3 regions of the Sphingobium sp. Cam5-1 genome follow, and region 1 is predicted to be linked to each of the others. Evidence: predicted binding sites of a transcription regulator. Region 1 holds the regulator's gene; each other region holds the start of a gene.
What was found. The regulator LexA, encoded in region 1, represses DNA repair genes until DNA is damaged. The targets are predictions, from matches to a motif close to GTTCCNCNCTTGTTCT.

Region 1 (10,194 bases):
CGGCGAATGGATTGCTGTTGAGCGCGGATGCGCCTTTGCTGGCCTTGCAGCGTGAGGCAGGCTCCGACCTTGGCGCGGTGCTGGCTATTCCTCAATTGGCGGCGCTAGCGCGGCTTGCGTCGCGCCTTTCTGTTACCGTTTCACGATCGGTCACGGCGGCGGCCGAGCGCGGCGACATCGACATGTGGGTGCGCGCAAAGCCAGAAGCCGACGGCGTGCAGATATCCGTGATCGAATGGAATGAGCGGCCTGCGACGACTGCTCCTGTCGACATGATGCGCCGTGAAGCAGATATTGCGGCCGTCTCGGAAGGCTGGACTTGGCAAATCGACACGCAGCTGCGCTTCCAGATGGTGTTGGAAGGGGCAGGGCTGGAAAGTGCTTTGCCGCAGGAGCCCCCGATACCCGGTAGTCGTCTGACCAGCTATTTTGAACTGCGGCCGGATGAAGAGGGCGACCTCGCCATTCTGCGCGGATTTGCGCAGCGTCGCGCCTTCCGTGACCAGATCGCGACCTTGATTGCCGAACCTGAGCAATGCTTCCGGCTTTCGGGGTTCCCGATGTTCGATCTGGCGGGGCAGCTACTCGGTTACCGGGGCAAGGCATTTCCATTGGATCGAGCGATTCTGGCCCCTCATGTGCCGCCTGCGCCCGCCGTCGTCATATATCCGGCAGAGTTTGGACGGCGCCTCGATCGTTCCCTGCGCCAGCCGCTGGGGCGGATCATCGCCAATGCGGATTCGATCAATGCGCAGTTCGATGGGCCGCTGCGCCCGGACTATGCGGGTTATGCTTCCGACATCGCGGCTGCGGGCCGTCACCTGATGGCGCTGATCGATGATCTGGCGGACTTGCAGGCAATCGACAGGTTGGACTTCACCGTGGCGACCGAGGACGTGGACCTGGCCGATATTGGACGACGGGCCGCAGGGCTGTTCGTGGTCAAGGCGATGAGCCGCAAGATCAAACTTTTCCCACCAGAGGCGGAGCATAAGACCGTCGCGACGGGTGAGTTCCGGCGCGCACTGCAAATCCTGATGAACCTCGTCGGCAACGCTGTGCGCTATGCGCCCGAGGATAGCGAGGTGCGGATAGAGACGGGTGTCGATGACGGACGAGCCTGGATTGCTGTCATGGATCAAGGAGCAGGTGTCCCGGAAGACAGCCGGGAGCGCATCTTCCAAAAGTTCGAACGGCTCGGTCGGAGTGATCCTGGCGGTAGCGGTCTTGGCCTCTATATCTCTCGCCGACTTGCGCTTGCCATGGGTGGAGACATTCAGATCGGCGATGCCCCTGGTGGGGGTGCGCGATTTACGCTGACGCTACCGGCAAGCAGCTAGAATAAAAAACGGCGCCGATTGGGCGCCGTTCTTTTTTCCGGGTTGGCCGCAATTAGCGTTGGCTAACCGGGACATAGTTGCGCTCTGCCGGGCCGGTGTAGAGCTGGCGCGGACGGCCAATCTTCTGCGCTGGGTCAGAAATCATTTCATTCCACTGCGCGACCCAGCCAACCGTGCGGGCGAGGGCGAAGAGCACCGTGAACATTTCGGTCGGGAAGCCGATCGCCGACAGGATCACGCCCGAATAGAAGTCCACATTCGGGTAGAGCTTCTTTTCGATGAAGTAAGGATCGTTGAGTGCGATCTGCTCCAGTTCCTTGGCGACGTCAAAGACAGGATCGTTGACGCCCAGCTTTGCGAGGACGTCCTTTGCCGTCTTCTGCATGACGGTCGCGCGCGGATCGTAGTTCTTGTACACGCGATGGCCAAAGCCCATCAGGCGGAACGGATCATCCTTGTTCTTGGCGCGGGCAATATATTCCGGAATGCGGTCCACCGTGCCGATCTCGCGTAGCATGTTGAGCGCGGCTTCGTTCGCGCCGCCATGGGCAGGACCCCAGAGGCAAGCGATGCCAGCGGCGATGCAAGCGAAGGGATTGGCGCCCGACGAGCCAGCGAGACGGACGGTCGACGTCGATGCGTTCTGCTCGTGGTCAGCATGCAGGATGAAGATCTTGTCCATCGCGTCCACAATGACCGGATCGGGCTCATATTCCTCGGCGGGGACCGAGAAGGTCATCCGCAGGAAATTGGCGGTGTAGCTGAGGTCGTTGCGGGGATAGACGAAAGGCTGTCCCACCGAATATTTGTACGCCATGGCCGCGATCGTCGGCATCTTGGCAATCAGGCGGTGGCTCGCGATCTTGCGCTGTTCCGGATCATTGATGTCCGTCGAGTCATGGTAGAATGCGGACAGAGCGCCGACCACGCCGCACATGATCGCCATGGGGTGTGCGTCGCGGCGGAAACCGCGATAGAAGGTGGTGAGCTGTTCGTGCACCATGGTGTGGCGCGTGATTGTGCGGGTGAAGTCTTCCAGATCCGCCTTCGAAGGCAGTTCGCCATTCAGCAGGAGGTAGCTGACTTCCATGAAGCTGGATTGTTCTGCCAGCTGATCGATGGGGTAGCCGCGATGCAGCAGGATGCCGGCGTCACCATCGATATAGGTCAGGCCGGAATCACAGCTGGCCGTAGAAGTGAAGCCCGGATCATAGGTGAACATGCCGGTGTTGGCGTAGAGCTTGCGAACGTCGATAACCTTGGGGCCGACGGAACCGCTCAGAATACCATAATCCTTGGTATCGCCGCCGACTGTCAAAGTGGCATTATTGTCCGACATCTCGTTCTCCTTAATTGCCAACAGCGCGCGATGCCTGCCTGGCATCCGCGAGCCGCTCCAAGCTCCTGTCTTTTCCGAGAAGGAAAAGGACATCAAATATCCCCGGCGAAACCGTGCGACCGGTTAGCGCCGCGCGTAGCGGTTGAGCCACTTTGCCCAGCCCCAATCCGACTTCCTCTGCCACGCGGCGGGTCGCTTCCTCGATTGCTTCGACCGTCCAGGAGGGGACGGATTCAAGAGCGTCGGCGGTTTTCCCAAGCAGCTCGCGCGCCGAGTCGTCTAGCAGAGCAATAGCCTTGTCGTCAAAATCCAGCGGGCTTGCCTTGAACAGGAACTCCGCGCCCTCGGCAATCTCGTTAAGCGTCTTCGCGCGTGGTTTGAGCGAAGGCATGGCTTGCGCAAGAAGCGCCATCGCCTCGACCGACGGGGTCGTGCCGAGCCGTTGCGTCACGCGCGGCAGGACCAGTTCCGCCAGGCGCTGGTCATCCGCCTCGCGCAGGTAGAATGCATTGAGATTTTCGAGCTTCTTGATGTCGAAGCGGGAGGGCGATCGGCCCACGCCGCTTATGTCGAACAGCTCGATCGCGCGATCTCGCGATATGGTCTCTTCGTCGCCATAGCCCCAGCCGAGGCGCAGAAGATAATTGAGCACGGCTTCGGGCAGCATGCCCATCTCGTCGCGATAGGCATCGACGCCCAGCGCGCCGTGCCGTTTCGATAGCTTTGCGCCGTCCGATCCGTGGATCAAAGGAATATGGGCATAGACTGGCTCGTCCCAGCCCATCGCCTTAATAATGCCGAGCTGACGAAACGCATTGTTCAGGTGATCGTCGCCACGGATCACATGTGTGATACCCATGTCGTTATCGTCGACAACGACGGCGAGCATATAGGTTGGCGTCCCGTCGGAGCGGAGCAGGATCATGTCATCCAGTTCCGCATTCTGGACAACTACCCGGCCCTGGACCGCATCGTCGATGACCGTCTCGCCTTCGCGCGGCGCCTTGAGCCGGATGACGAACGGCGCATTGGCCGGAGCTTCCGATGGATCACTGTCCCGCCAGCGGCCATCATAACGCATCGGCTGCTTTGCGGCGCGCTGCTGTTCGCGCAGTTCAGCCAGTTCTTCGGGGGTCGCATAGCAGCGATAGGCATGGCCTGCCGCGAGCAACTGGTTAGCGACCTCCGCGTGCCGCTGCGATCGCTCAAACTGAAAGACGGCGGGCTCGTCGCCTGCAAGGCCAAGCCAGTCAAGGCCGTCGAAGATTGCGGCGACAGCGTCCTCGGTCGAACGGGCGCGATCGGTATCTTCGATGCGCAACAGGAACTTGCCGCCATGGTGTCGGGCGAATAACCAGTTGAACAACGCGGTGCGCGCGCCGCCGATGTGAAGAAATCCCGTGGGCGATGGCGCGAAACGGGTTACCACCTGCTTGTTCAAACCCGTTGCACTCACCGTTTTATTCCCCGACATCCGCCTTGCTCATTCATGAACGCGACGCCCCCTAGCATGGCTTTTGAGCCACGACAAACGTCCGTTGCGCCGATAATAAGGCGCAGCGGCCATCAGCTTTTCGCGCGCCTCGAACAGGCATTGGAGGCTGAGCGCGAGCAACTTGCGCTTTGGGTTCCGGTGGGCCTTGGATTGGGCATCGCGGCTTGGTTCTTTCTGCCTAACCAGCTGACATGGTTGTCTTTTTGCTGTTGCGCGATTGCGATTGCGAGTGGCGGATTGATGCTGCCGGAGGGCGGCCGGATACGCCACGCGATTATATTGGGCAGTCTGCTCGCGGCGTCAGGTTGCCTGTTAATATGGGGGAAAGCCCTGATCGTCGGCACGGCGCCATTGCCGCGTGCGACATTTGTAGAAGTGACTGGCGAAGTCAGGTCAGCCGATACGGTGCCAGCGCAGCAGATGAGTCGCGTATCGATCCGTCCGATCCACATGCCTGCGCTGCCTTCCTTGATCCGGGTGAACATAGCAGCGGCGGACCTACCCGAAGGGGTTGGCAAAGGCGCCATCATTCGCTTTCGCACGCGGTTGATGCCTCCTGCCGAAGCGAGCCTGCCCGGCAGTTATGATTTTTCGCGTCGAGCCTATTTTCAGGGGATCGGGGCAACGGGACGCGCGCTTAAGCCCATCGTCGTGCTACGCCCATCAACGGAGGCGCCGCCTCTGCGCAATCGTCTTTTCGCGCATATATTGAAGAATGCGCATGGCGACGGGGCGGGCATAGCCGCAGCGCTGGCGACGGGGGATCAGGGCGCCATCAGCGAGGCGGACGCCGACGCGATGCGCCGCAGCGGCCTTGCCCATCTGCTCTCGATCAGCGGGCTGCACGTCACCGCCCTTATCGGCGCAGTCATTTTTCTGCTGATGCGGGTCATGGCACTTAGTCGGCATGCGGCGTTGGACTGGCCGTTGATGCTGATCGCTGCGGCCGGTGGCGCGCTGGCGGGCCTGGGATATACTTTGCTGACGGGTGCGGAAGTGCCGACGGTTCGATCCTGCGTCGCGGCACTGTTGGTGCTGGGCGGGCTTGCGCTAGGGCGTGAGGCCATCACCTTGCGGCTGATAGCCGCCGGTGCACTGGTGGTTCTGTTGGCATGGCCAGAGGCGCTGGCAGGGCCAAGCTTCCAGATGAGCTTCGCCGCAGTTATCGCCATTGTTGCCTTGGGCGAACATCACCGCTTTCGGGCGTTCGCGGCATCCCGTGAGGAGTCAGTGCTTCGGCGACTGGGTCGCCACCTTGCCGTCTTGCTTCTCTCCGGCTTTGCGGTGGAAATGGTTTTGGCGCCGATCGCGTTGTTCCACTTTCACAAGGCCGGGATGATAGGCGCTTTTGCAAATCTCGTCGCTATTCCCCTGACAACCTTTGTGGTCATGCCGCTGGAGGCATTGGCCTTGCTGTTGGATGTTGCCGGTCTTGGGGCTCCTGCCTGGTGGTTGACGGGCCGCGCGCTCGACCTGCTGCTGCTGATCGCGCATTGGGTGGCGGCAAGTCCTTGGGCGATCGTCACTGCGCCTTCCGTGTCCAACCTGATTTTCGGGATCATCGTGCTGGGCGGCCTTTGGTGTCTGCTTTGGCGAAGCGCTTGGCGCTGGGTAGGACTGGCCCCCTTGGCGCTGGGGATGGCCATCATCATGATGAGTTCGCCACCCGACATTCTTGTGACAGCCGATGGGCGCCATGTTGCCGTTCGCGGGCAGGACGGTGGCATGGCTATTCTGCGCGAACGGGCTGGAGATTATGTCCGCGATATGATTGCGGAAAGTGCAGGCTATGGAGGTCCGCTGGGCGCTCTTGCAGACTTGCCCGAGGCGCGTTGTTCCATGGACTTGTGCATGGTGGCCCTAACCGGAGGAGGGCGCATATGGCAGCTATTGGTGACGAGAAGCGGGGTTGTCGTGCCCAAGGACAGCCTGGCCCGCGATTGCGCGCGTGCCGACATCGTTATCGCTGATCGCCGCCTGCCGCCATGGTGTCGGCCCCGCTGGCTGAAAGCCGACCGGCGGCTGTTGGCACATACCGGGGGGCTGGCGATCGATCTTGATGGAGGAACCGTGCGAACCGGGAAAATAGCGGGCGACGCACATCCGTGGGTCGCCCGGCCTTCCTATTTACCGTCGCGTCGCCGATCCGGTCAGTTGTACCGCCGGAGCAGACCAGCCAGCTTTCCTTGAATGCGCACCTGCTGCGAATCGTAGATTTGCGGCTCATAAGCATTGTTGGCAGGATCGAGCCTGACCTTAGGCCCCTGGCGATGATAATATTTCAGCGTCGCCTCGCTATCCTCGATCAGTGCAACCACGATTTGCCCCTCGCGCGCGACTTCAGTGCGCTGGATCAGTGCAAAGTCGCCGTCAAGGATGCCCGCGTCGATCATCGAATCGCCAGAAACCTCAAGAGCATAATGGTCTCCGGCGCCCAGTAGAGCGGCAGGAACGGACAGCATATTCTGTCCTTCCATGGCTTCGATCGGAACGCCTGCGGCAATCCGCCCGTGAAGGGGAATGTCGATCACGTCGTTGGCTGCGACCGGGGGCTTGGCCGACAGTTGCGGCTTGGGTGTCGCTGCGACCTTGGGGGCGCGATGCATTGCTTCAGGAAGTTTCAGAACCTCCAGCGCGCGCGCCCGGTTCGGCAGGCGACGGATGAACCCGCGTTCTTCCAGCGCATTAATCAACCGGTGAATCCCGGATTTCGACCGCAGATCGAGCGCTTCCTTCATCTCCTCGAACGAAGGCGAAACCCCGCCTTCATCGAGCCGAGTTTGAATGAAGCTGAGCAATTCCTGTTGCTTGGGCGTCAGCATGCCGACTTATCCTCCATGGAACGGATGGAGAACGCATAGGAAACGTAAGGAGGCAAGTCAAGCAGGTGGTTATTATCCCTTTCCGACAAGTAAGTTATCACGCGCCTCTGGTTTGCGGAGTACGATGATGGTCAACTCGTTCGGCTTCAAACCCTTGTCCTCTATGACACCGATTGAAATTCCAGACTCTTGCATGACGTGGGAAAGGCGAGTGAAAGGCTGGTTTTCTGGGGTCGGTTCGCTAGTTTTAACTGCAAAGGCTAAATCCGATTTGCTTGGCACTTTTTGGAACGCTTCGCCGAATGGCCCTTGCTGGACGCCGCATGATTTGAAGAAGTCGCAAAGTTGGTATGCGAAGGCTTGGGCCTCAGCATCCGGCACATGGGCGACCGTAATCCATGGGAGAGGCTCTTTCTGGAAAAGATCAGACTTTAGGAGAGGCAACATTGCATCTGCCTGGGACTTAGTAAGTTGCCGCATTTCCTGGGATTTTTGGAGGCGCTCTCTTACTTTTTCGGCCTCTGCGCTAGCCTCTTCGGCTCGCTGGTGCGCCTTGGCGGCATCGGCCTTCGCCTCTTCTGCCCGTGCATTAGCATCTGCGGCGCGCGCATCCGCTTCTGCGATTTTCGTGGCGTCTTCGGCGCTTTTGATGTCTGCTGATCTCGTCGCGGCTACACCGCCGACCAACCCTGTTATTACCGCCAAACCTCCGAAAACTGCGGTAGCCATCAATGAGTACCATGCTATTCCCGAAAGCAGCGCTGCCGAATTCCACATAGACATTCCCCCTCGATGGGGGTGGGGTATAGCAGCAACTTTGTGGGGCGTGGGAGTCTTGGGATGGGTCGGATTCGCTATCTGGCGCGTTAGATTAATGAGGAGAAGTATATTGGACCCAAATAAGCGCTTTGACCGCCTGCTAGACGCGATGGCCCACGGCCACGCGCCTGTTAGCGGGAAAAAGAAACCATCAGGTGATCAAGCATCAGATGCGGAACGTCGCGCATATTGTGACGAAACTCGAACTCCGCGAGATACTTCGGAAGATGCTTCTCGCTGACATGAATATGGGTGCCGTTGATCCCGCGCTTTAGCTGCGCCCAAAAGCCTTCAATGCCGTTCACGGTCGTTCCGGTTGGCCCAACATACTGTTCCGCGCTGTGGTTCACGGTCTTGTGCCAGTAGCCCTTGAACTCGCCCAGATCGCGGTAGCTGACCAGTTCGTCCGTGTGGATTTCGCTATGCGGCTTCACATTGGCGAACACGTGCGGCTCTAGCGTGGCCTTCTTCCGGTTCGGCACCACGCGGGTGATAACGTCGCCGTTGCGCTCACGCATGCCGATCACGATGGTTTTGTTGGCGCGGTAGTTGCCGGTTCCCTTATTCTCAACCTTCCCGCCGATGTATGTTTCATCGACTTCCACGATCTTGCCGAAGCCGCCCACTGGATCGTCGCCGTCAACCTGGCCCATATATTCGCGGATCATGTGACACATGCGCCAAGCGGTCTTGTAGGTCACTCCTAGTTGGCGCTCGACTTCCTTGGCGGCAACGCCGTTCCGCGAGGCGCAGAACTGGAACATGACGAAGAACCAATCGCGCAGGCTGGTGCGGGTGCGATCAAAAGGCGTTCCGGCAGTCGGATAAACCTGCGCGCCGCAATATTCGCAAGCGTAGGAGCGACGGCCCTTCACGCGGTAGAAATTGGCCGACTTGCCGCACTTCTCGCAATCGTGGCGATCCCCGTAGCGGACGCGCATCAGGTGATCGAGGCAGCTATCCTCGGTCGGGAAGCGGTCTTGGAACTGGCGCAGCGTAGGGGCTTTGTTGCTCATGCCCATTATATGCCATATCCGCCTACTTGTTTCAAGGGGATAATAACCAAGCAGGTTGCGCCAAGCGTAACGAAAGGAACGGACCTGCGTCACGGCCGTTCAATAGCGGCCTTCCCAAAGAGGGTGAATAGGAGAGTAAGATGGCCAACCAGAACGATCAGGACAAACAGCGCCGCCAGCAAGGTGGTGACCGCTCAAGCCAGGGCGGGCGTCAGCAGCAGCAGGAAAATCGCCAGGGTCAAATGGGCGAAAGCCGCAAAGACAAAAGCGATCACAGCAAGCAGCAGCGCTGATCTACGTTCGGTTAGATCACGGGGAGGGGCCGCTTTGCGGCCCCTTTCTCATTGTGAGAGCGGTACGATGGTTGCTTTGTCACCTACGGCGGCCGGGGGTGAGTCGGCCGGTCGAAGGATCAGGCACCCCGCTTGAGCCAGGGCTGCGGTCGCCGCGCTGTCTTGCGAAGTAACCGAGACCAAACCAGCATCAGTGAGATAGGCGCGAAGATAGTCGTCGCGCGATCCGGTCGCAGGAAGTGCGGCAGCGAGTTCCGCGATCGTCGTACGCGGGAGCGGGTTGGCGGCTCCGGCCATGTGGCGGACGAGCGGCATCAGGAACAGCGTTGCCGTCACGAAGGCGGATACGGGGTTGCCGGGGAGGCCGAGGAATAGGGTATCACCCAGCTTTCCCGCCATGAGCGGCTTACCGGGGCGCATGCGAATCTTCCAGAAATCCAGAGTGCCGCCTGCCGCCTGGAAAGCTGGCCGCACCAAGTCGTGATCGCCGACCGAGGCACCTCCGGTCGAGACAATGATGTCGGCCCCGGCGGCTTCTTTGAGGGACCGGACCATTGCGTCGAGATCGTCGGGAACGATGCCGACGTCGATAACCTCTGCGCCTGTCTGGCCGAGCATGGCCGCAAGCATGGGCGCGTTGGAGGACGGCAAGCGGCCAGAGGGCGTGGGCGCTCCGGGAGGGACGAGTTCATTGCCGGTTGAGATCAGGGCGATGCGCGGGCGGCCGCCGACCGGAAGGGTTCCGTGGCCCCCAAGAACGGCGAGAGCAATCTGCGCGGGACCCAATGCGGCACCGGCAGCGAGCAATAGATGATTTGCGCCAAAGTCGCTTGCCGCTGGGCGCACATTTCGTCCTGTGGGTAGTGGAGCGCCGAGGGGGTGCACGAGCTGGCCGTCCAGCTGCGCATCTTCCTGGATAAGGACCGTATCGGCGCCGGGCGGCAGTGGTGCGCCGGTGAAGATGCGACAGCATTCCCCCGGAGCCAAAGCGGAGGGAAGGGAGCCGCCCGCCGTGCTTTCAGCGGTTAGGCGCCAGGGGCCAGGCCATTCTTCCGCGCGAATAGCGTAAC
Region 2 (10,194 bases), 1.1 Mb from region 1:
GCACCCGATCCTTCCGCGAATTCCCCGCCTGGTTCGACCGCTTCGCCGAGCAGCTGCGGGAGGAAGGCCGCGAACCCCGCATCGCCATGTTCTGCACCGGCGGTATCCGCTGCGAAAAATCGACGGCGCTGGTGCGCTCACGCGGCTTTGAGCATGTCTATCACCTGCGCGGCGGCATTCTGCGCTATCTGGAGGAAATGCCGGAAGAACAAAGCCGCTGGCAGGGCGACTGCTACGTTTTCGACGAACGGGTGTCGGTCGGCCACGGCCTCGCCCCTGGCAATCATGTCATCTGCCGCGACTGCGGCCTCGCCCATCGACCTGATGCCGCGCATGAGTGCCCGGCGAGCGATCTGGCGCCCTAAACAACATAGCGGTGCAGCCCCGCCCCATGCTCCCTCAACCAGGCACGGGCAGGCTTGGGGTCCTCCCCCAATATCCGGGCATGGGCCGCGTGGAATGCCGGACTGTGATCCATGTGCAGCAAATGGGCGAGTTCATGCGCAACCGTCGCCCGCCGAACATGCGGCGGGCACAGGATCAAGCGCCAGCTATAGCGGATCGCCCCGCTCGACGCACAACTTGCCCAACGACTGCGCGGATCGCCAATGCCAACCGACGCCACGATCAAGTCATGATCGCCCGCCATCGCATGGCTCTCCTCTTCCAACACCGCTTTCGCCCGCGCCTTCAGCCAGCGCAGCACACGCGGCCCGACCGACTCGCGCACGCCCCCCAGCATCAGCCGATCACCCTCAATCCGCACGGTACGCGACGCATCCGCCATCCAGCAGATCCGTACTTCCCGCCCTTCCAGCGGAAAGCAAATCCCATCCTCCAACCGCACCATTGCAGGTCGCGCCGCCATCTGCGACCGGACCCAGCCTTCATGCCCCTGCGCCCATCCCAGCGCCCGGTTGAGATTGGCCCGCATCGGCAGCGACAGCCGCAACTCCCCGCGCGCATGATCCAGTGACAGGCGATAAGCCTTCGCCCGCGCTGAACGGCGGATTCGAACCGGAACGGCAATGCCGTCGATAGTGATGCTGCTGTCAGAGTTCCCGGTCGACAAGATGATTTTCCCAGTCGCCCGCGTCCGCCTCGGCAATCGTCCAGCCGCGCACCGACTCCTTGGCGCGATGCACCGCTTCCCGGTCGCCGCTGATCAGATAGTGCCAGGACGGCAACGGCTTGCCCTCACCCCGCAGCCGATAGGCACAAGTGCGCGGAAGCCAGCTGATCGTCTTCACCTTTTGCGGGGTCAACCGAACGCAATCCGGCACGAAGCGCCGCCGTTCGCTGTAATTGCTGCACTGTCCGCTATGCCGGTCGAGCAATCGGCAGGCGACGTTGGTCGGATAGACGCGCCCGGTATCCTCATCCTCCGCCTTGTGCAGGCAGCATTTGCCGCACCCGTCGCACAGTGCTTCCCACTCCGCGCGGTCCAGCTTGTCGAGGGGCTTTTCCCAGAAGTTCAAACCGTCACTTGACCCATTTTTCCAGGAAGGCGCGCACATCGTCCGCAGTGCCTTCCTGCTTGTCCGCCGTTCCCGGATCATCCACCGGCACCAATGCCACAGGCTGGCCATCCGGGCCGAAAAGATAGGGCGTGCGGCTATGGCTTACCAGATAGTCACCGGCGCCTTCCGCCTTTTCCTTGTTGGCGATGACGACGAAATCCTTCTCCACCTTCGCGATCTCGTCAGGCGTGCCAGTCAAGCCGATCAGCTTGGGGTGAAAGGCCGCGACATAGGTCTTCAGAACCGCAGGCGTGTCACGCTCCGGATCGACACTGATGAAGATCGGCTGCACCTTCGCCGCCCGCTTTGCATCCACCTTCTCAAACTGCGAAAAGCCCTGCATGATATGCTGCAAATCGAGCGGGCAGACGTCGGGGCAATAGCTGTAGCCGAAATAGACCAGCCGGTACTTGCCCTTGAGATCGTCCCAGCGCACCTTCTTCCCATCCTGATTGGTCAGGATGAAAGGCGCCCCAATCCGCGCCCCGGCCAGATCCCCGCGTGTCCCTTCCATCTCGCTTGATGCGTTGCCGCCAGCACCCATATTGCAGGCGGCCAGCAGGGCGGTGAGCGGCAGGATGAGGGATCGGATCGCTTTGTTCATGGCGCCGCCAGCCATGCCCTGCTATGGGCGCTATTGCAAATGCCAACGGGGCTTAAGGACGATGATGAAGGCTTTTCCGGCTTGGATCGGCGCGGCGCGCGCAGCAGCTCTGGCGCTGACATTGCTCTCGCCAGTCGCGGCGCAAGCGCAATTTTCGGACGCCTATAATTTCCTGAAGGCGGTCAAGGACGCCGACGGGCAGAAGGTCACCGACCTCATCCAGAAGCCCGGATCGACCGTCATCAACAGCCGCGACGTCACCAGCGGCGAAACCGCGCTGCACCTCGTCATCGCCCGTCGTGACAATACATGGCTCTCCTTCCTGCTCGCCAAAGGCGCCAATCCCAACCTTGCCGACAATCGTGGCAATACGCCGCTCATGAACGCGGTGCAGGCCCGGTTCGAGGACGGGGTCCGCACCCTGCTCGCCGGTGGGGCGCAGATCGACAAGACCAACGGCAGTGGCGAAACTCCGCTGATCCGCGCGGTGCAGCTGCGCGACATCGGACTCGTCCGCCTGCTCGTCGCTCAAGGGGCTAATGCGGACAAGCGCGACACCATCGCTGGCATGTCCGCGCGCGACTATGCGGAACGGGACGCGCGCACCTCCGGAATTGTCGAGGCGTTGGCAGCATCGAAGCCAAAGGCTGCGCCTTCGGGGCCGGTGCAGGGACCGACTTTTTAAGAGCATATCTCTCCCAGCCCCATTCAATTGAGCCGGTTTTAGAGAATCGTGCCCTGTAACAGGCTTACCTAACCCCGTTCGCTCTGAGCCTGTCGAGCCGAAGGCCGGCGAAGCCAACGGCTCTACTTCTTTCTAGGAAGAGGAGGGCTTCGACATCTGAACGAGGCAAGTGACTCGTTCGGACAACCCGAACGGAGGTGAGTGATTTAAAAAGCAAGATACTCTAAGCCCCTCGCCCGACACGCCTTGTCTCACGCCCTCCGCCTTCCCATCTCCTCTCTATCATCCCAAGCCCGGAGAGGCAGGTTATGGAGCGCAAGAACGACATCGAGAAAGCTTGGGAACAGGCCCTCGGCAATATCTTCCAACCCTATACGCATGCACCGCATGAAACGAAGAAGGCGCTGGATTCATTCCATAGCGGCCTCACCAACAGCAGCTATGACATACGCCGCCACATGGCGCGGACAGCAGCGCGGCAGGGATCGACAGCGCTCCACCGATTCCTGGCCGATGAATATTGGGGTACGCGCCCCCGCTGACGCCTCATCGTGGATAACCTTATGTCACCATCCCAGCTCGGCGGCATGATCGGGATCGGCCAGTGCGGTCAGCCGCCGCGCCGCCCGCCTTGCAAAGCGCAGTGTCTCCGCTTTCCGCCGTGCCGCCGCCAGCGGTTCCACCGGCGCAGGCCGCAGTAATTCGGCATCATATTGATCCGCAACGATCAGGCCCGTGCGCGCTGGCCATAAAGCCTCGCTATCGAACAGCGACAGGTCAAAGCCGGATGGCACCGCCCAGAAAAAGCGATCGCAATAGTCCAGATAATCCGGCCATTTCATGTCACCGAGCAGGTCGGCGCGGCTGCACTTGATCTCGACGATGCTGATCCGCCCCGCGCTGTCCAGCGCCATGATGTCGGCGCGGCGCCCATTGGGCAGCGGCACTTCCAAAATTCCGCTCATGTCATGGCGAAAAAACAGCCGCAGCGTGCCACGCGCCACGGCCAGCGCCGTGCCATCGGTCAGGGGAGAGCAGTGCCGATCAGGGGTGGGCATGGAAGAAACCGGACTCATGCCCCTATCTTAGAACAAGAAGGGAACAAAAGAAAAGGCCGATTCAGTTCCCTGAACCGGCCCGCTGTCCTTGTGATGTGCGACCCGAGGATCAGCGATAGAAAATATGATTGTCGATCGAGGCCAGCTGGCGCTTGCCCCAGCTCGGCGACACGCGACGGGCATGGAAAAACAGCGCGCCTTCGGCCTTGCTGTTCCAACTGTCCTGAATCGCAATCTGTGCGATCGCGACAGCCTCACGCCAGCTCTCGCTGGCCATCGGGATGGTCGGCATGCCACGGCCACGGACGAAGCTGAACTGGCCAGGCTGATAGACGACGCCGCACATGCTGTTGGCGAAACGGCCCGACTTCACGCGATTGATGATGACGCGGGCAACGGCCAGCTGGCCTTCCAGGCTCTCGCCCTTTGATTCGAAATACACCGCGCCAGCCAGACATTTCATGTCGCCTTCGACGCTTTCGGCTTCGCCCTGCGCATCGACCAGAGCGGACAGATTGTCGGCACGCACATCGGCGCTATTGGAAAGATTGGCCAGCGGCTGAGCGACTTCGCGCGGCGCGGCAAAAATAACAGCGGGCTTGGAAGCCGCCGGAGCTGCATTCAGCTCTTGATTCCCGGCAAGGGAGACGACCGAAGGAGCGACTTCGCTAGCGCTCGACATGTCGGCCGCTGTAACCGCGACGGTGGCGGTCAGGGCAAATGCCGCGGCAGTCGCGGCCTTCAAACGAAAACTCATTACAGCTCAGAAACATGCGGTTCTTGGCCAGAGACGTCGGGAAAAACCCCATCACATAATCGACGTCAGGCCGCCCCCCGTCTGCGTGTTTACCTCGCCCGCCCCCCACGGGCGAATTTGGCAACCTGCGCGTTAAGCGTTGGGTGGGGCCAGTGCCTTTCCATCCGTTCAGAGTCAACGATCAACAGATCGTTTCAGCGGCGAACCGTTCCGCATCCGCGATATCGAGTTCCACGATCCACAGATCGGGGTCTGATCTCCGACGCCTCGCTATATATTGATTGAGGGAATCACTTCCCTCCTCCGGCGCGGGTCCGCAACGCTCCAACCTATATCCACCGGCAAAATCGGAAACCCGTTCGAACAGGCCCATAGCCTGCCCCCTTTCAGCGGCTTCGATAAGGATTGCGCCACTAATCTCGTCGCCCTTGACCAGCACCGTGGCAAAGCCCCCCGCCCCGGCCGCGCGCCTTACCAGCACGCCGACCAGCATCGCGCTGGTCAGCCGGTCAGCCTGCATAGCCCGGCAGCGAAGACAGCGGAAATTGCGACCGCATGAAGGTGCCCGTTCCCCGGCCTACCTCTTCGCCGTCCATGTCGATCAGGCTCGCTTCGGCGACGAACACCCGCCGCTTGCCGCTGATCCACCGCCCTTCGGCCCGGATCCGGCCCGGCCCGATCGGGCGGGTGAACAGCAGGTTGAAGGCGGTCGTCAGCAGAAAACGATCGCTGACAAGGCTGTTCGCAGCATAAAAGGCGGCATCGTCCATCATCTTGAAATAGACGGTGCCATGAACCGCGCCCGCCGCGTGAAACTGTTCTTCATCGACATCGAACTCGATGATCGACCGGCCCGCCTCGGGAATCGTCAGCTCCGACCGGAACATCCGGTTGATCGGCGCGGAACGATAGAGATTCTCGAGCGCACGGAAATGCGCCGCCTCGCCGCTCGGCGCGCCGTCCATTTCAGGCGGCGTCACGCGCTTCGCCACCGGCCAGCAGCGCGTGCAGCGCCTCGGCTGACTTCGCCCCGCGCAGCCGGGCGACATGCCCCTCATCACGCAGATAGCGCGACACGCGGGCGAGCGTCTTCAAATGTTCCGCCCCGCTATCGACCGGCGACAGCAAGGCGAAGACGATGTCGACCGGCGCATCATCGACCGCGTCGAAGGCAAGCGGGGGATTGAGCAGGATGACGACGCCCCTCATCCGGTCCAGGCCGGGAATCTTCGCATGCGGGATGGCGACTCCGCCGCCAAAGCCGGTCGATCCCAGTCGTTCGCGCTCGAACAGTGCTTCCGATACCGCGTTCGCCTCCAGACCATAGGCGGACGCGGCCAGTTGCGCGATTTTCTGGAACAGCGGCTTCTTGCCATTCGCCGAGACGTCTGTTGCAAGTGCCTGCGGCGCGACGATGTCGTTGAAATGAACCATGACCAACCTGGAACAGCCGGCATGCGCGCTGCCCCTTAAAAACCGCGCTTGTCCGGGGATATAAAGCCCGGCCCCATAGGCTGCCTGCCGCTCTGGGTCAATGGCAGCCCGGGGCCGGGACCCGGTGTCAGGCACCTGTCAGGCGCGCGCTTCCAACCGCGGTTCCACCCATCCGATCGTCCCGTCATGACGGCGATAGACCATGTTATAGGCGGATGTGCCAGCATTCAGGAACAGCAGCGCATTGGTGTTGCGCAGGTCCAGCATCATCACTGCGTCAGACACGCTGGCTTCAGGAATATCGACCCGCGTTTCCGCCACGATCAGCGGCGCGTCGGCCGGTTCTTCCTCCTCCGGCGACGAAGCAAAGATGGTATAGCCCGCGCCATCCATGCCGTTCAGCTCATAGCCATTGGCGCGCTGAGCCTCCGCCGCAATGGCTTGGGGATGGCGGTCCTTCAGGCGGCGCATGTACCGCCGCAGCTGCCGTTCGATCTTTTCTGCCGCCTGATCGAATGCCGGATGCGCCTCCTGCGCCTCGCCCGCGCCTTTCAGGATCAGGCCAGTCATCACATGGCAGACGATATCGCAGTGGAACGCCCCGTGGGGTGCAGGCCGAAACGTGACCTGGGCGGAAATCGTGCGCGAAAAATATTTCTCGGCCATCGCCTCCAATCGGGTCGCGACATGCTCTTTCAGAGCGTCGCCCGTATCGACCTGATGGCCGGAAACACGAATATCCATATGCCTTCTCCTTGTTCTTGCCGGGCTGCAGGAGGCAGTCCGGTTGGGCGAAGCGTGAAGGGCAGTATGTCAGCCAGCCTTCAAGCCTCCTCCAGCCAGAGCGGCTTTTCCAGCGTCGCGACAAACGCTGCATGCCTCTCCAGCTCCATCGCGCTGGCCATGAAGACCCGCGCGGGACGAACAGGGCGAACCGCGATACCGCTCGCAAGTTCCACCCGAATGGCGTCTTTATCCTCCTCCTGTGCAAGACCGAGGCCGATCTGACGGCCGCCAGTCAGTTCGATATACAGCTGCGCCAACAATTCAGCGTCCAGCAACGCGCCATGCTTGATCCGATGGCTGCGATCGATGCCATAGCGTGTGCAGAGCGCATCCAGGCTGTGCTTGGCCCCCGGATGCATCTGCCGCGCGATTGCGACGGTATCGATCATCCGGTGCATGCCGACTTCGGGCAGGCCGCACAGCTTCAACTCATGGTTGAGGAAGCCAAAATCGAACCGCGCGTTGTGCGCGACCAGAGGGCTATCCTCCAGGAACGCCAGCAGATCCTCGACCCCATGAGCGAAAAGCGGCTTGTCCTTCAGGAATATGTCCGAAAGCCCATGAATCGCCTCGGCGGCGGCGGGCATCGCCCGCTGGGGATTATAATAAGCATGGAAGGTGCGGCCGGAAGGCACCCGGTTCACGAGTTCGATGCAACCTATTTCCACGAGCCGGTCGCCCGATACAGGGTCAAATCCAGTCGTTTCGGTGTCGAAAATAATCTCGCGCATGGACCTCTTCACACCGACTCTGCCGGGCTTTTCCTTATCGACCTGTCTTTGATCCAAGGCAAGCCGCCAAGCGCCTCACCTGTGCCTGTGTGGCGGCAAATGTGGTGCCTGTATGGATGATATAGTCCGCCCGCCGCCGTTTTTCAGCATCGGGCGTCTGCAAGTGCAGGATTCTACGAAATTTCGCCGCCGTCATGCCCTTGCGCGCCAACACGCGCCTACGCTGCTTCCAGGCGGGCGCCGTCACCACGATGACTCCCGCCAGCGTCCGCTCCATATGGCCTTCGAACAGCAAGGGGATATCCAGCACGACAAAGGCGCGCGAGCGATGACGGCGCAGGAAAGCCTTCCGCTCTTCCTTGACCGCCGGATGGACGATCGCCTCCAGCGCCTTCAGTTCCTGCGGATGGCCAAACACCGCCGCGCCCAGCTTGCCCCGATCCACACCTTCCGGTCCCGTCGTTCCGGGAAAGCGCGCCTCGATCGCTGGCAACAACCTGCCGTCGGGCCCCTGCAACCGATGCACCTCGGCGTCCGCATCGAACAGTGGCACACCCTCCCGCCGCAGCATGGCGGCGACGGCCGACTTCCCCATGCCGATCGATCCGGTCAGCCCATAGATCTTCATGGCCTTCAGGCCGCCAGCAGCAGCGCGCGCAATTCATCGTCCCGGTCGCGCGGCGCCTGCGCGTCGAAGAAAATATCGAACGCCAGCGCGGCCTGCCCGATCAGCATCTCCAACCCATCCAACGCCTTCAAACCCCGCGCCCGTGCTGCCTTGAGCAGCTCGGTCTCTAGCGGCGCATAGACGATGTCATAAACCGTCGCATCGCGGGCCAGCGGCGACAGATCAAGATCAAGCACCGGCTGTCCCACCATGCCCAGCGAACTGGTGTTGACCAGCAGATCGGCCGCCGGAAGCGGATCGCCCATGCCGATCACGCGTCCCTTGACCTTCGCCCGGTCAAGCAACGCCTGCCCCTTCGCCGCATCGCGCACCATCACGGTAATATCCGCCACGCCAAGGCTGGTGAGCGCAAACAGGATCGCCCGCGCCGCGCCCCCAGCCCCGACCAGAACCGCACTCTCACCCTTCCACTTGTCACGCAGCAGCGGCTGAAGGAATCCGCCCGCATCAGTATTGGTGCCGATCAACGGCCCGCCGGTCTCGCTGGCGATCGTGTTCATCGCCCCGATCCGCTCCCGCACCCCGCCCGGATCGTCGGTATAATCCATCACGGCGATCTTGTGCGGAATGGTGACATTGCACCCCAGCCAATCGGGATCAGCCCGCCGCTCCAGAAAATAGGCGGCCAGCCCCTCCGCCGTCACATGCGTCTTGCGATATTCCGCCTCAATCCCCAGGCAATCGAGCCAGAAATTATGGATGAGCGGCGATTTGCTGTGCGCGATCGGATCGCCGATCACTTCTGCATAAGGGAGCTTGTCAGTCATGCTGGCAGAACGCCCCGGATGCGCAGAAAGTCAAGCAGCGGAAGCAGCGGCAGCCCCTGAATCGCGAACTGGCTGCCCTCAACCTTGCTGAACAATTGCACGCCCGGCCCCTCGATCCGGTAATTGCCGACACACCAGCGGCAATGCTCCCATTCCTCGTCCAGATACTTAGCTATGAAACTATCTGACAGGGTCCGCACCGTCATCCGCACCCGCTCGACATGCCGCCAGATCGGCTCGCCGTTCAGCGCTATCACCGCCGCGCTATGCAGATGATGGACCCGCCCCGACAAGGACCGCAAGATTTGCTCCGCGTCGGCGCGATCCACCGCCTTGTCGATCATGCTGCCATCATTTAGGCTCAGAGTCTGGTCGCAACCCAATATCAACCCGCCCGGCACGCGGCGCGACACCCGCAAAGCCTTCAATTCCGCCAGCGCATCAGCCAAGGCACGCGCGTCTAGCCCATCGCCGCGCAACGCTTCCTTCGCCGCTTCTTCATCGACACCGGGCGACATAGCCTCAAACGGCACCCCCGCCGCCTGCAACAGCGCCCTGCGGCTCGCGCTTTGCGACGCCAGCACGATCATAGGTCACTCCCCTCCGCCAATACGCGGTCGTTGAACAGGTTGATGATCGCCGCCGCCGCTTCCTCGATCGATCGCCGCGTCATGTCGATCACCGGCCAGCCATTGTCGGCAAACATCCGCCGGGCAAAGGCCAATTCCTCCTGCACCTTATCCAGATCGACATAGCTGGTCTCCGGCGCCTGATTGAGCGACAGCAGGCGATTACGACGTATCTGCACCAGCCGCTCGGGACTGACCGTAAGCCCCACGACCATCGGATGCTTCAACCCGTAAAGGCTGCGCGGTGGCGGCGACTGCACCACCAGCGGGATGTTCGCGGTCTTGTACCCGCGATTAGCCAGATAGATGGAGGTCGGCGTCTTGGACGCGCGCGACACGCCCGCCAGAACGATGTCGGCCTCCTCCCAATTTTCATGCCCCACCCCGTCATCATGAGCGATGGTGAACTGGATCGCCTCGATCCGGGCGAAATAGGCTTCGTCCAAAATATGTTTGCGCCCCGGCCGATTGCGCGTTTCCTGCCCCAATATGTTCGACAGCGCGTCCGTCACGCTGTCCAGCGCCGCAACATGCG
Region 3 (10,194 bases), 360 kb from region 1:
GGTCCAGCCGCAATTGCCGCGCCTCTGGGGCCGCGCAGAGATAGCCGACCTCACCCGTCGCGCCGCCGACGCCCTGTCATCGGGCAAGCCGCTGCCGAATGACATCGCCGGGGCCGTGGGTCAGCGGTTCGACATAGCCCTCCCCTTCGGTTGCTCGGGCGCTGCGGAAAAGGACAGCACCACCCCCATGCGCTGGCGCTATGATGAAGCGGCTGGCGTGCTCCGCGTCCATGTCATGCCGATTTCGTGGCAAGCCGCCGATTTCGGACTCCCCAGCGAAGGGGAAGGCCATGATGCCGAGGGTTTCTGGATGCAACGGCCATGGTCCACCAGCGACGAATGCCCCGCCCCTGCAACAGCCACCGCGCCCGAACCGGACGGAACCACGCCCAAGCCCGACAAAAGCCTGGCCCTCGCCCAGTTCGGCCAGAATGACGGCAATGACCTATGGCGCCACGGCCGTCCCTTCGAAAAAGTGCTGCGCCTCGCCCCTGAAGACTTCACCCCCTCGCGCGGGCTGAGGCTCAGGCTCATCGGCCGCATTGAACGCGTGCCCGGAAACGGCCCGGTCCACTGCGCCCAGCCGCTAGGGATCGAACAGCGTCCCGTATGCGTCCTCGCCGTCACCCTGCGCGAAGTCCGCATGGAAATACCGGGTGCGGACACCCCCATCGCCATCTGGGAAAATCGCAGCACGGGCGGCTAGACGACCCGCCTTGCCGCAAGCGCATGAACCATCCCTTCCGCCAAGTGTTGGCCGGGAAAAGGAGATGCGCCATGCCCGACACCCCATCCGACAATCATGAAGAAATGATCCACGAAGACGGCTTGCCCGGCCACGAAAGCAAGCTGGAGCCCAAGCCCGAATGGGAACCCCGCTACCCGGGCTCCGGCCGCCTCGCGGGAAAAGTCGCCCTCATCACCGGCGCTGACAGCGGCATTGGCCGCGCCGTCGCCGCCCTCTACGCCCGCGAAGGCGCCGACGTCGCCATCCTCTACCTGTGCGAACATGACGACGCGAAGAAGACCGCCCAGATCGTCGAGGCCGAAGGCCAGCAGGCCCTCACCATCGCCGGGGACATTGGCGAAAAATCCTTCTGCGACGACGCCGTCAAACAGGTGGTCGATCGCTTCGGCCGCCTCGACATCCTCGTCAACAATGCGGGCGAACAGCATCCCGATCAGGACATCACCGACATCAGCGAAGAACAGCTGCGCCGCACCTTCCAGACCAACATATTCGGCATGTTCTTCCTGACCCAGGCCGCCCGCCCGCACCTCAAAAAAGGCGCGGCGATCGTCAACTGCACCAGCGTCACCATGTATCAAGGCTCATCGGAACTGCTCGACTATTCAAGCACCAAGGGCGCCATCACCGCCTTCACCCGCAGCCTGTCGGAAAATCTCGTGAAAGACGGCATCCGCGTCAACGCCGTAGCCCCCGGCCCCATCTGGACGCCGCTCAACCCCTCCGGCGGCGCAAGCCCGGAAAAGCTCGAACATTTCGGCGAATCCACCCCCATGGGCCGCCCCGGCCAACCCAATGAAGTCGCCCCCGCCTTCCTGTTCCTCGCCTGCGAAGACAGCAGCTATATGTCCGGCCAGGTCCTCCACCCCAATGGCGGCACCGTCGTGAATGGATGAACCGCTCACAAAAATCGCTGCCCACGACTTGACGCTACGGACCCTAAGCCAAACGACAGTTGCGCAGCGCCCCTTCATCCGACAAGTGAAGCGGATGGCAGAGGAACGTTTTGAATTTGTGACAGGACACAAGCCCGGGACGCTGCGAATCGTCTTTCGAGGCTTTTGGGATGACGATGCCGTGGACAGCTATCTCGCTGCGCTACGGCAACGCGCCGCCATGACCGCCAGACCCTCACCGATCAACCGCGTCCTGCTCGATATGAAAGCATGCACCGTTCAATCCCAAACAGTCATGAACAGCTTCATGAAGATCATCACCAACTATGCCGCCCAGATCAGCGAATATGGAGTCCTGCTACCCGAATCCGCCCTCCTCAAATTGCAGATGGAACGGCTGATGCGAGACACGCCAGCGGTATTCTTCAGCGAGGAAAGCCAGGCGCTGCAATGGCTGGCATCCTGAGAGAGCAATCAAACCCGACCAAAATCAGACGTCCCCCTCCCGCAAGCGGGAGGGGTTAGGGGTGGGCGCGAGCAAAGCGAGCGAACCCGGAAGAGCGCCCGGACCTCAGTTCGCCTTGCTCATATCCACCTTCTCCACCCACTCAGGGTAGAAGGTCGGCTCCCGGTTAGACCACCCCACCGCCGTCGCCGCAGCCTCGCTGATCGACTGCAACAAAGCCCGGCGCTTCTCGGGATGCAGATGCGGCAAGCTCGCCGCCGCGCAGAACGCTCCCGGCAACCAAGGCCGCGCCCCCGCCCCCAACAGCCGTTCATACAAAAACCGATAGGCGGAAAAGCTGCTGAGCCGATCCTGCCCCAGATCGAAAGCCGACACCGTCACCAAAGGCGCCATGAACGGCTCCATCTGGTCCAGCCCGCTGTCGTCGGGCACCCGCGCCTTGATCTCGTCCAGCCGCCCGTAAATGCGGGCCTGCGCGCGGATGCTCGCTTCCTCCACCATGTCGCGCGACCATAGCTTCATGGCGTCGCGGCGGTGGAGGCCGATGTCCAGCGACCGGCGGATATAGCGCTGCGTGGCAGACGGGAAACTGGCGAATTCGCGCAATTCAGCCAGGGTGATTGCCCCGTCAGCCGGTCTTGCATTGGTGCCCATGCTCTTGCCCTCCGACTTCAAGTCGATCAGCAGAACATGCGCCCAACATGGTTACTGTAAGATTAAGCGCCGGTTCTGCCGACAACTACAGGGAATCACTTTTCTTTGTGCGTCGCAACATGTAATTTTTATGAAAGCGATAAAAGGAGGGCAGCAAAGCCCCCTCACCGCCCCAGATGCGTCCGCAATGTCACCCCGATCGTCCTCGGCTCGCTCGGCGTACCCACGATCAGCCCGCTATTCCCCGCCTGCAACGTCAAATTCTGCATATAGTCTTTGTCGAACAGGTTCCGCGCGAACACATAATCTTCAGGTCCAAGAACATCGGGTACACGCGCGACTAACAACCAAGCCGAAAACCACTCTGCGCCTTCTGCATACTCTGCGCGAAACATATCACGCGAGACGCAGAGACGCTGAGCAACAGCAAAAAGTCAGCCACAATTCCGATGCCACGTCTGCCCAACAAAGCCCCGATCCAAGCACAAAGCTAACGCCAAGTCCCTCCGCGTATCCGCGTGAACCAAAAAAGGGGCACGGACGGGCGCGCCCAACGGGCAGGCCTTAAACCACCAGCCAAACGCCACACCCGGCATCCTGCGCGATGCCCAGGTGCCGACGCATCCTCCTCACTCGTCCGCCTGAACCGGCAGCGGGTCGCCCCGCAACTCCCGCGCTAGGTCAGGCCAGTGCGACCGCCCCGCCGCACTCGCCGCCGCCTTCTGCAGCCCGCGATATTGCGCAAGCACGCTAAGCCCCAAATCCGTCAGCACCGCGCCCTCACTGGACGTCGCCACCAGCGGCGCAGACCAGCATCGGTTCATCACATCCACCAGCATCCAGCACCGGCGATAGCTCATTTTCAGCTTCCGCCCGGCAGCCGAAATCGACCCCTCGCTGGCGATCGCATCCAGCAGGTCGGCCTTGCCCGGCCCCATGGCGATCTGGTCGCCACAATAAAGCTGTATCTTGATCTTCAGTGCAGGGCCGCTCATCCACCAGTTATGGCATGAGCCGACCGCCCCGCCAATCGCTGCGTCAGGCTCGCCGTTCCAACACCGCGCCAATCATGCTGCGCCACACGGCAACATCGCCCGCTTGCGCCATCTGCTCATCAGGCTCGCGCAGCGTGTGGAGGATGGCATAGGCATCATCCAGATAATTTTGCCAGCTCGCATCCACCGCGCCCGCCGCATGGGGATCATCGCCCTCGCCATTCAGGCTCAGCTGGCGTCCGGCCAGCACCCGGGCAATGCGTTCGATCGCGGGAGTAGCGGAAGTCGGCATCAATAAGGCTCCTCTCACCTTGCAGCGTCGTACGCTTGGCGAACCGCCCGGCCACCGCCGATCCGGTTCGCCTCGCCCATGGATCATATCACCAATATCGCCGCCGTCTATCGCCCAGCCTTCTCATCCTCATCTTCTTCGTGGAATCCGGACGAAGGAACCGGATCGCCATGATCGCCCGGCTTGGTGGCCGATGGCGGATCGGACGCGTCCATGCTGTCCATCAACCCCTCCTCCAGCTGCTCCTCGGGGGTAACGGCATGGTCCTGCGCATCGGTTGGGCGCTCATCATGCGCTTCTTCACGGCTGTTGGGACGAATATCGGTCTTGTCGCTCATCTTGCTCTCCTCGGCGCAGCGAACGTCTCGCGCCACGCAGGATCAACGGCCAGTCCTGATAGCCGGTTCCCAGTAAGCATCCTCCGTCAAAATCACGACACTCCAGTCACCCCGGGGGCACGCTGTCAGCGCTCATCGTTCCCCCTCCCGCAGGCGTTCAAACGAGGCACGTGACTCGTTTGAAGGGTTAGGGGGTGGGCCAGCGCAGCGCCAGGGATGAAGAGCCTTACCCCTCCCCGTTCAAACGCAAAGCCTCACTTCCCCGCGCCGGGCACCTTATCCTTGCCCACCTCGGCAAAGCGGCTCGCATCCTGACCGTGCGCCTTGGCAATCGCGATGGCGACCGGCTCACGGACATGATCCACCGCCGCGATCTGGCAGGACCGCAGATCCTGCATCGTGCGGCCGGGGCATACCTTCACCGCAGCACGGCGGATGCGGGCGTTCAATTCCTGCTGACCCGACTTCTTCGACAGGTCCAGATCGTCATAGCGCACATCGATCGTACGGCCGTTGGATTCAAACGGAATAACGCTCGCCTGCGCCGCCGCGCCCATCAACACGGTGGCAGACAGTGCCGCCAGCAAAGCGCCGCCGGTGCGATTGATAAAAAATGTCATGAATTGGTCCCCCTCAATTGAACTGCTTGGGACTCGCCGCTCTTCAGGCGACCTCGTCCGCGATAGAGTCGGGAAGGCTGGGACCCGTCAGTCCTTCCGGCACGGCGCAGACCTAGACAGGCCAGCGGCCTCTGTCGATCCCAAAAAGCCTTGTTATCGTAGCGTAAAACACCACTCGTCGAAAATGACCGAACATGAAAACGCCCCCGGCGCAAGGGATGGCCGGGGGCGTATCCGGGATGCTGTCGGGCTATCCGGGATCTCACATATTTCCAAAAGTCGAGACGCCACCACCGCAGCTTTCCCGTCGCGACCCTTATACACCTGATCGGTTAATATCGCTCTATCTTTCGGCGACCCACCGCCTGCTCACGCTGGAAAGCATAGGCCGCTTGCGAGCCGCCACCTGCTATCCCATATCCGCGCCCAATAGCCCGGCAACGCCCTTGCCCCCAAAGAACAAATCTGGAACAACACGCCCCATGAGTCTGACCACCATTTCCGTACGCGGCGCGCGTGAGCACAACCTTAAGGGCGTGGACGTCGATCTCCCCCGCGACAGCCTGATCGTCATCACCGGCCTGTCCGGCTCGGGCAAATCCTCCCTCGCCTTCGACACCATCTATGCCGAGGGTCAGCGCCGCTATGTGGAGAGCCTCTCCGCCTATGCCCGCCAGTTCCTTGAGATGATGCAGAAGCCGGACGTCGAGCATATTGACGGCCTCTCCCCCGCCATCTCGATCGAGCAGAAGACGACCAGCCGCAACCCGCGCTCCACGGTCGCCACCGTCACTGAGATCTACGACTATATGCGCCTGCTCTGGGCGCGCGTCGGCATCCCCTATTCCCCCGCGACCGGAGAACCGATCAGCGCCCAGACCGTCAGCCAGATGGTCGACCGCGTGATGCAGCTTCCGCAAGGCACCCGCTTCTACCTCCTCGCCCCCGTCGTCCGCGGCCGCAAGGGCGAGTATAAGAAGGAACTGCTGGAGTGGCAGAAGGCAGGCTACACCCGCGTCCGCATCGACGGCGAAATGTACCTGATCGAAGACGCGCCCGCCCTCGACAAGAAATACAAGCATGACATCGAAGTCGTCGTCGACCGCCTCGCAGTCGATCCGGACATGGGCACCCGCCTGGCCGACAGCTTCGAACAAGCCCTAAAGCTGGCGGATGGCCTCGCCTATGTGGATTTGGCGGACGGCACCGTTGCGGACTTATCCCCCCTCCCGCAGGCGAGTTCGGGGTCGCCTGTGCCCCCGGCACAGGCTGGACAGTCCGGGGGACTGTCCACCCCGAACTGGGCCGGGGGTGGGCCAGCGCCAACATCCGGAAAAATGAAAAACGCCGGCATCCCGGAAAACCGGATAGTCTTCTCTGAAAAATTCGCCTGCCCCGTCTCCGGCTTCACCATCCCCGAGATCGAACCCCGCCTCTTCTCCTTCAACGCCCCCCAGGGCGCCTGCCCCGCCTGCGACGGCCTCGGCGAACGCCAGGAATTCGACCCCGAACTCGTCGTCCCCAACGAGCACCTAACCCTCAAAAAGGGCGCGATCGTCCCCTGGGCCAAGTCCAACCCGCCCAGCCCCTACTATATGCAAGTCCTGGGCTCCCTAGCCAAGGAGTTCGGCTTCAACCTGGAAACCCCGTGGAAAGACCTCCCCCCGGAGGTAAAAATCATCATCCTCCACGGCACCGCAGGCAAACCCGTCACCCTGCGCTTCGTAGACGGCAAAAAATCCTACGAGGTCAAGAAACCCTTCGAAGGCGTCATCGGCAACCTCAACCGCCGCCTCCTCCAGACCGACTCCGCCTGGATGCGCGAGGAACTCAGCAAATATCAAACCGCCATGCCGTGCGAGACCTGCCACGGCGCCCGCCTCAAACCCGAAGCCCGCGCCGTCAAGATCGCGGGCGAGGACATCTCCATGTCCACCCGCCGCTCGGTGGTGGACGCGCTCGGCTTCTTCTCCACCCTCCCCGCGCACCTCACCGACCAGCAGAACCAGATCGCCAAGGCCATCCTCAAGGAAATCGTCGAGCGCCTCGGCTTCCTCAACAATGTCGGCCTCGACTATCTGAACCTCGACCGCACCAGCGGCACCCTGTCGGGCGGCGAGTCCCAGCGCATCCGCCTCGCGTCACAGATCGGCAGCGGCCTGTCGGGCGTCCTCTACGTCCTCGACGAACCCAGCATCGGCCTGCACCAGCGCGACAATGACCGCCTGCTCGTCACCTTGAAGCGCCTGCGCGACCTCGGCAACACCGTCATCGTCGTGGAGCATGACGAGGACGCGATCCGCATGGCCGACTATATCGTCGACATGGGACCGGGCGCGGGCGTCCACGGCGGCACCATCGTCGCCCAGGGCACGCTCAACGAACTGCTCGCCCACCGCGACAGCCTGACCGCGGATTACCTCAACGGCACCCGCCGCATCGAAGTCCCCACAAAGCGCCGCAAGGGCAATGGCAAGAAGCTCACCGTCCACAACGCCCGCGCCAACAACCTGCAAAGTGTGACGGCCAGCATCCCGCTCGGCACCTTCACCTGCATCACCGGCGTGTCAGGATCGGGCAAGTCCAGCTTCACCATCGACACCCTCTACGCCGCGTCCGCCCGCACCCTCAACGGCGCCCGCATCGTCGCCGGCCCGCATGACAAGGTCACCGGCCTTGAACATTGCGACAAGGTGATCGACATCGACCAGTCGCCCATCGGCCGCACCCCCCGCTCCAACCCGGCCACCTATACCGGCGCCTTCACCAACATCCGCGACTGGTTCGCGGGCCTCCCCGAAGCACAGGCGCGCGGCTACAAGCCCGGCCGCTTCAGCTTCAACGTCAAGGGCGGCCGCTGCGAAGCCTGCCAGGGCGACGGCGTGCTCAAGATAGAGATGCACTTCCTCCCCGACGTCTATGTCACCTGCGACGTCTGCCACGGCGCCCGCTACAATCGCGAAACGCTGGAGGTGAAGTTCAAGGGCCACAGCATCGCCGACGTGCTCGACATGACCGTCGAGGACGCGGTGGAATTCTTCAAGGCCGTCCCCCCCATCCGCGACAAGATGGCCATGCTCGCCGAAGTCGGCCTCGGCTACATAAAGGTAGGCCAGCAAGCCACCACCCTCTCCGGTGGCGAAGCCCAACGCGTCAAACTTGCCAAGGAACTCTCCCGCAGAGCCACCGGCCAGACCCTCTACATATTGGACGAACCCACCACCGGCCTCCACTTCGAAGACGTCCGCAAACTCCTCGAAGTCCTCCACGCCCTGGTCGAACAGGGCAACAGCGTGGTCGTGATCGAGCACAACCTCGACGTCATCAAGACCGCCGACTGGATCATCGACATGGGACCGGAAGGCGGCGTCAAGGGCGGCGAAGTCGTCGCCGAAGGCACGCCCGAAAAGGTCGCGAAGAACGCCCGGAGCTTCACCGGGCGCTATCTCGCGCCGCTGTTGGGGTTGGAGGCTGTGGCGGCGGAGTGAGTGTAAGGCAGGGGGGCAATTACTTTGTTCAATATCCACATTCTTCGGGTGAAATGCGAGGGCTTGCCTCAGGGCGACTTACTACGTGAAACATCAGACCCAATCAGCATCATCAGGCGTTCGTTCGAAGCACGCCCGACCGCTGATGTAGGCCGAGGATCTGAATGGCATATCGGCAATGTTGAGGAAGTCAGTTCCGAAGGTATCGCTTTCGCGATGGGAAGGACTCAAGCTGTTACGACACCTCAGTTCGATGAGGCCACTCATAACTTCCTAGAAGAAGAAGCTATGCGCGCGCCGTTTACGCTTGGTGTCTTCGATTTAGCGACACAGGCATGTGGAATTATCCGAAAGAGCGGCGTTTCCCAGAACACGAGCGAAATTTCTGCAAAATTAGCCCGTCTTTTGAACTCAGCGCCTTTCGCACGAGACGCGAACTCCGTGATCGTTGTTGAGCCTATACCTGACCCTATCAACTTCATCGAGGCGATACGGAGCGCGCTAGCAGTCACGCGGTTCAGTTTCACCGTGAGCAGGCCTAATCCTCAGGACGTGAATAGGTTAATTCAAGGCCCTGCGAAAGAATTCACGAAAAAGGTCGGAGGCGACAAAGCCAAAATCGAGGTCGAAGGACCCGATTTGGATAAAGAACTAATCGAGGACGTAACAAAAGCGGTTGCGGCAGATGGAGAACAGGCAAGTGCGAATGTTCGGCTGGAAGACGGCGGCCCGCCCAAACGAATCTATTTGTCAGGCAGTCCCGTAATCGAGCGAGTTGAGCCGGAACCAAGCTCATCTGTCTTCGATGCCATATTACATTCAACTCGACGCGCCTATGAGCGCGTTCGTGGTCTGCCGAAATAGATCATGGACACCTTTTGGAAATGGTTCGCCAAAGGATCAGGCAGCGCTCCGCCCGGATATCGCAATGTTTTCAATGGCTATATCTTGGTTCACGGAATAGTGGCCATTCTGGCTACATTTTTCATTAATTCTGACCCATTCATGTTTGCCGGAAAGGCCCTTTTCCCGGCTGCCTCAATACTGATTGGCTTGTCCATGGCTTGGACTACAAGGGCCTCAACGATCTTACAAAGCAAGGAATTGCGAGAAGCGTTATTTGCCTCCGACAGACCCGCGGAGGATTATGTTTATGGGTTCCAACTTGCCATTCTCGTAGTCATGTTGATGGTGATTTTAGTTGCGGTGATGGCTGGCGGTGGACTGAAAATTTCATTGTTCGCCAGCGATATCGACCGGGCTCTGTCAGGCTTTTGGATGTATTTTACGCTCAGTTTAGCGCTTCGCGAATGCTGGGGCGTGATTAACTTCACCAACATGCTGAGCATGCTGGAATATCGTAGGGCCACAAAGCCATGACACCATATCGCCCCGAATTCACCGCCGCGTTAGAAATGTTCGCCCGCATCAGCAACGCCATGACAGCGCGTAAACTGTCGCGTCCCGTCCTCGTCGGGGGTGCAGCAGTGGAAATATATTCGCTGAGCAGCATAAACACCGGCGACTTCGACATCGTAACCGGCTCTCAATCCAGTTTCGAGGATGTCCTCGTAGAACACGGCTTCCTCCGCCCCTCCGGTCCCGGCATGGCGACGCGCGGCTGGATTCATCCCGACCTGAAGCTCGGCTTTGAAGTGGTGTCTTCCACCCTGCTCGACGGACAAGCAGAACGGGAA

Region 2: a site for LexA is predicted at 3,897-3,912, ahead of IZV00_RS12360 (MmcB family DNA repair protein). Genes of this name have one in related genera too.
Region 3: a site for LexA is predicted at 5,466-5,481, ahead of uvrA (excinuclease ABC subunit UvrA). Genes of this name have one in related genera too.

What each region holds. Positions count from the first base shown of each region.
Region 1 is NZ_CP065138.1:674,032-684,225, forward strand. It holds gene IZV00_RS03355 (sensor histidine kinase) at 1-1,340, shown strand, start outside; gene IZV00_RS03360 (citrate synthase) at 1,393-2,679, opposite strand; gene gltX (glutamate--tRNA ligase) at 2,690-4,153, opposite strand; gene IZV00_RS03370 (ComEC/Rec2 family competence protein) at 4,190-6,364, shown strand; gene lexA (transcriptional repressor LexA) at 6,325-6,996, opposite strand; gene IZV00_RS03380 (hypothetical protein) at 7,069-7,725, opposite strand; gene IZV00_RS03385 (IS1595 family transposase) at 7,947-8,831, opposite strand; gene IZV00_RS03390 (hypothetical protein) at 8,972-9,124, shown strand; gene IZV00_RS03395 (molybdopterin molybdotransferase MoeA) at 9,173-10,194, opposite strand, start outside.
Region 2 is NZ_CP065138.1:2,474,871-2,485,064, forward strand. It holds gene trhO (oxygen-dependent tRNA uridine(34) hydroxylase TrhO) at 1-365, shown strand, start outside; gene IZV00_RS12335 (M48 family metallopeptidase) at 362-1,072, opposite strand; gene IZV00_RS12340 (YcgN family cysteine cluster protein) at 1,053-1,478, opposite strand; gene IZV00_RS12345 (SCO family protein) at 1,483-2,139, opposite strand; gene IZV00_RS12350 (ankyrin repeat domain-containing protein) at 2,186-2,809, shown strand; gene IZV00_RS12355 (hypothetical protein) at 3,118-3,351, shown strand; gene IZV00_RS12360 (MmcB family DNA repair protein) at 3,376-3,867, opposite strand; gene IZV00_RS12365 (cell wall hydrolase) at 3,977-4,624, opposite strand; gene IZV00_RS12370 (DUF1491 family protein) at 4,806-5,144, opposite strand; gene IZV00_RS12375 (PaaI family thioesterase) at 5,134-5,589, opposite strand; gene IZV00_RS12380 (PTS sugar transporter subunit IIA) at 5,591-6,058, opposite strand; gene hpf (ribosome hibernation-promoting factor, HPF/YfiA family) at 6,197-6,802, opposite strand; gene dnaQ (DNA polymerase III subunit epsilon) at 6,883-7,575, opposite strand; gene coaE (dephospho-CoA kinase) at 7,610-8,203, opposite strand; gene aroE (shikimate dehydrogenase) at 8,209-9,030, opposite strand; gene IZV00_RS12405 (Maf family protein) at 9,027-9,620, opposite strand; gene IZV00_RS12410 (pyruvate, water dikinase regulatory protein) at 9,617-10,194, opposite strand, start outside.
Region 3 is NZ_CP065138.1:313,183-323,376, reverse strand. It holds gene IZV00_RS01750 (hypothetical protein) at 1-706, shown strand, start outside; gene IZV00_RS01745 (SDR family oxidoreductase) at 778-1,644, shown strand; gene IZV00_RS01740 (hypothetical protein) at 1,739-2,110, shown strand; gene IZV00_RS01735 (hypothetical protein) at 2,216-2,764, opposite strand; gene IZV00_RS01730 (hypothetical protein) at 2,929-3,159, opposite strand; gene IZV00_RS01725 (winged helix-turn-helix domain-containing protein) at 3,394-3,759, opposite strand; gene IZV00_RS01720 (hypothetical protein) at 3,803-4,051, opposite strand; gene IZV00_RS01715 (hypothetical protein) at 4,159-4,389, opposite strand; gene IZV00_RS01710 (UrcA family protein) at 4,644-5,009, opposite strand; gene uvrA (excinuclease ABC subunit UvrA) at 5,492-8,497, shown strand; gene IZV00_RS01700 (hypothetical protein) at 8,522-9,361, shown strand; gene IZV00_RS01695 (hypothetical protein) at 9,365-9,877, shown strand; gene IZV00_RS01690 (hypothetical protein) at 9,874-10,194, shown strand, end outside.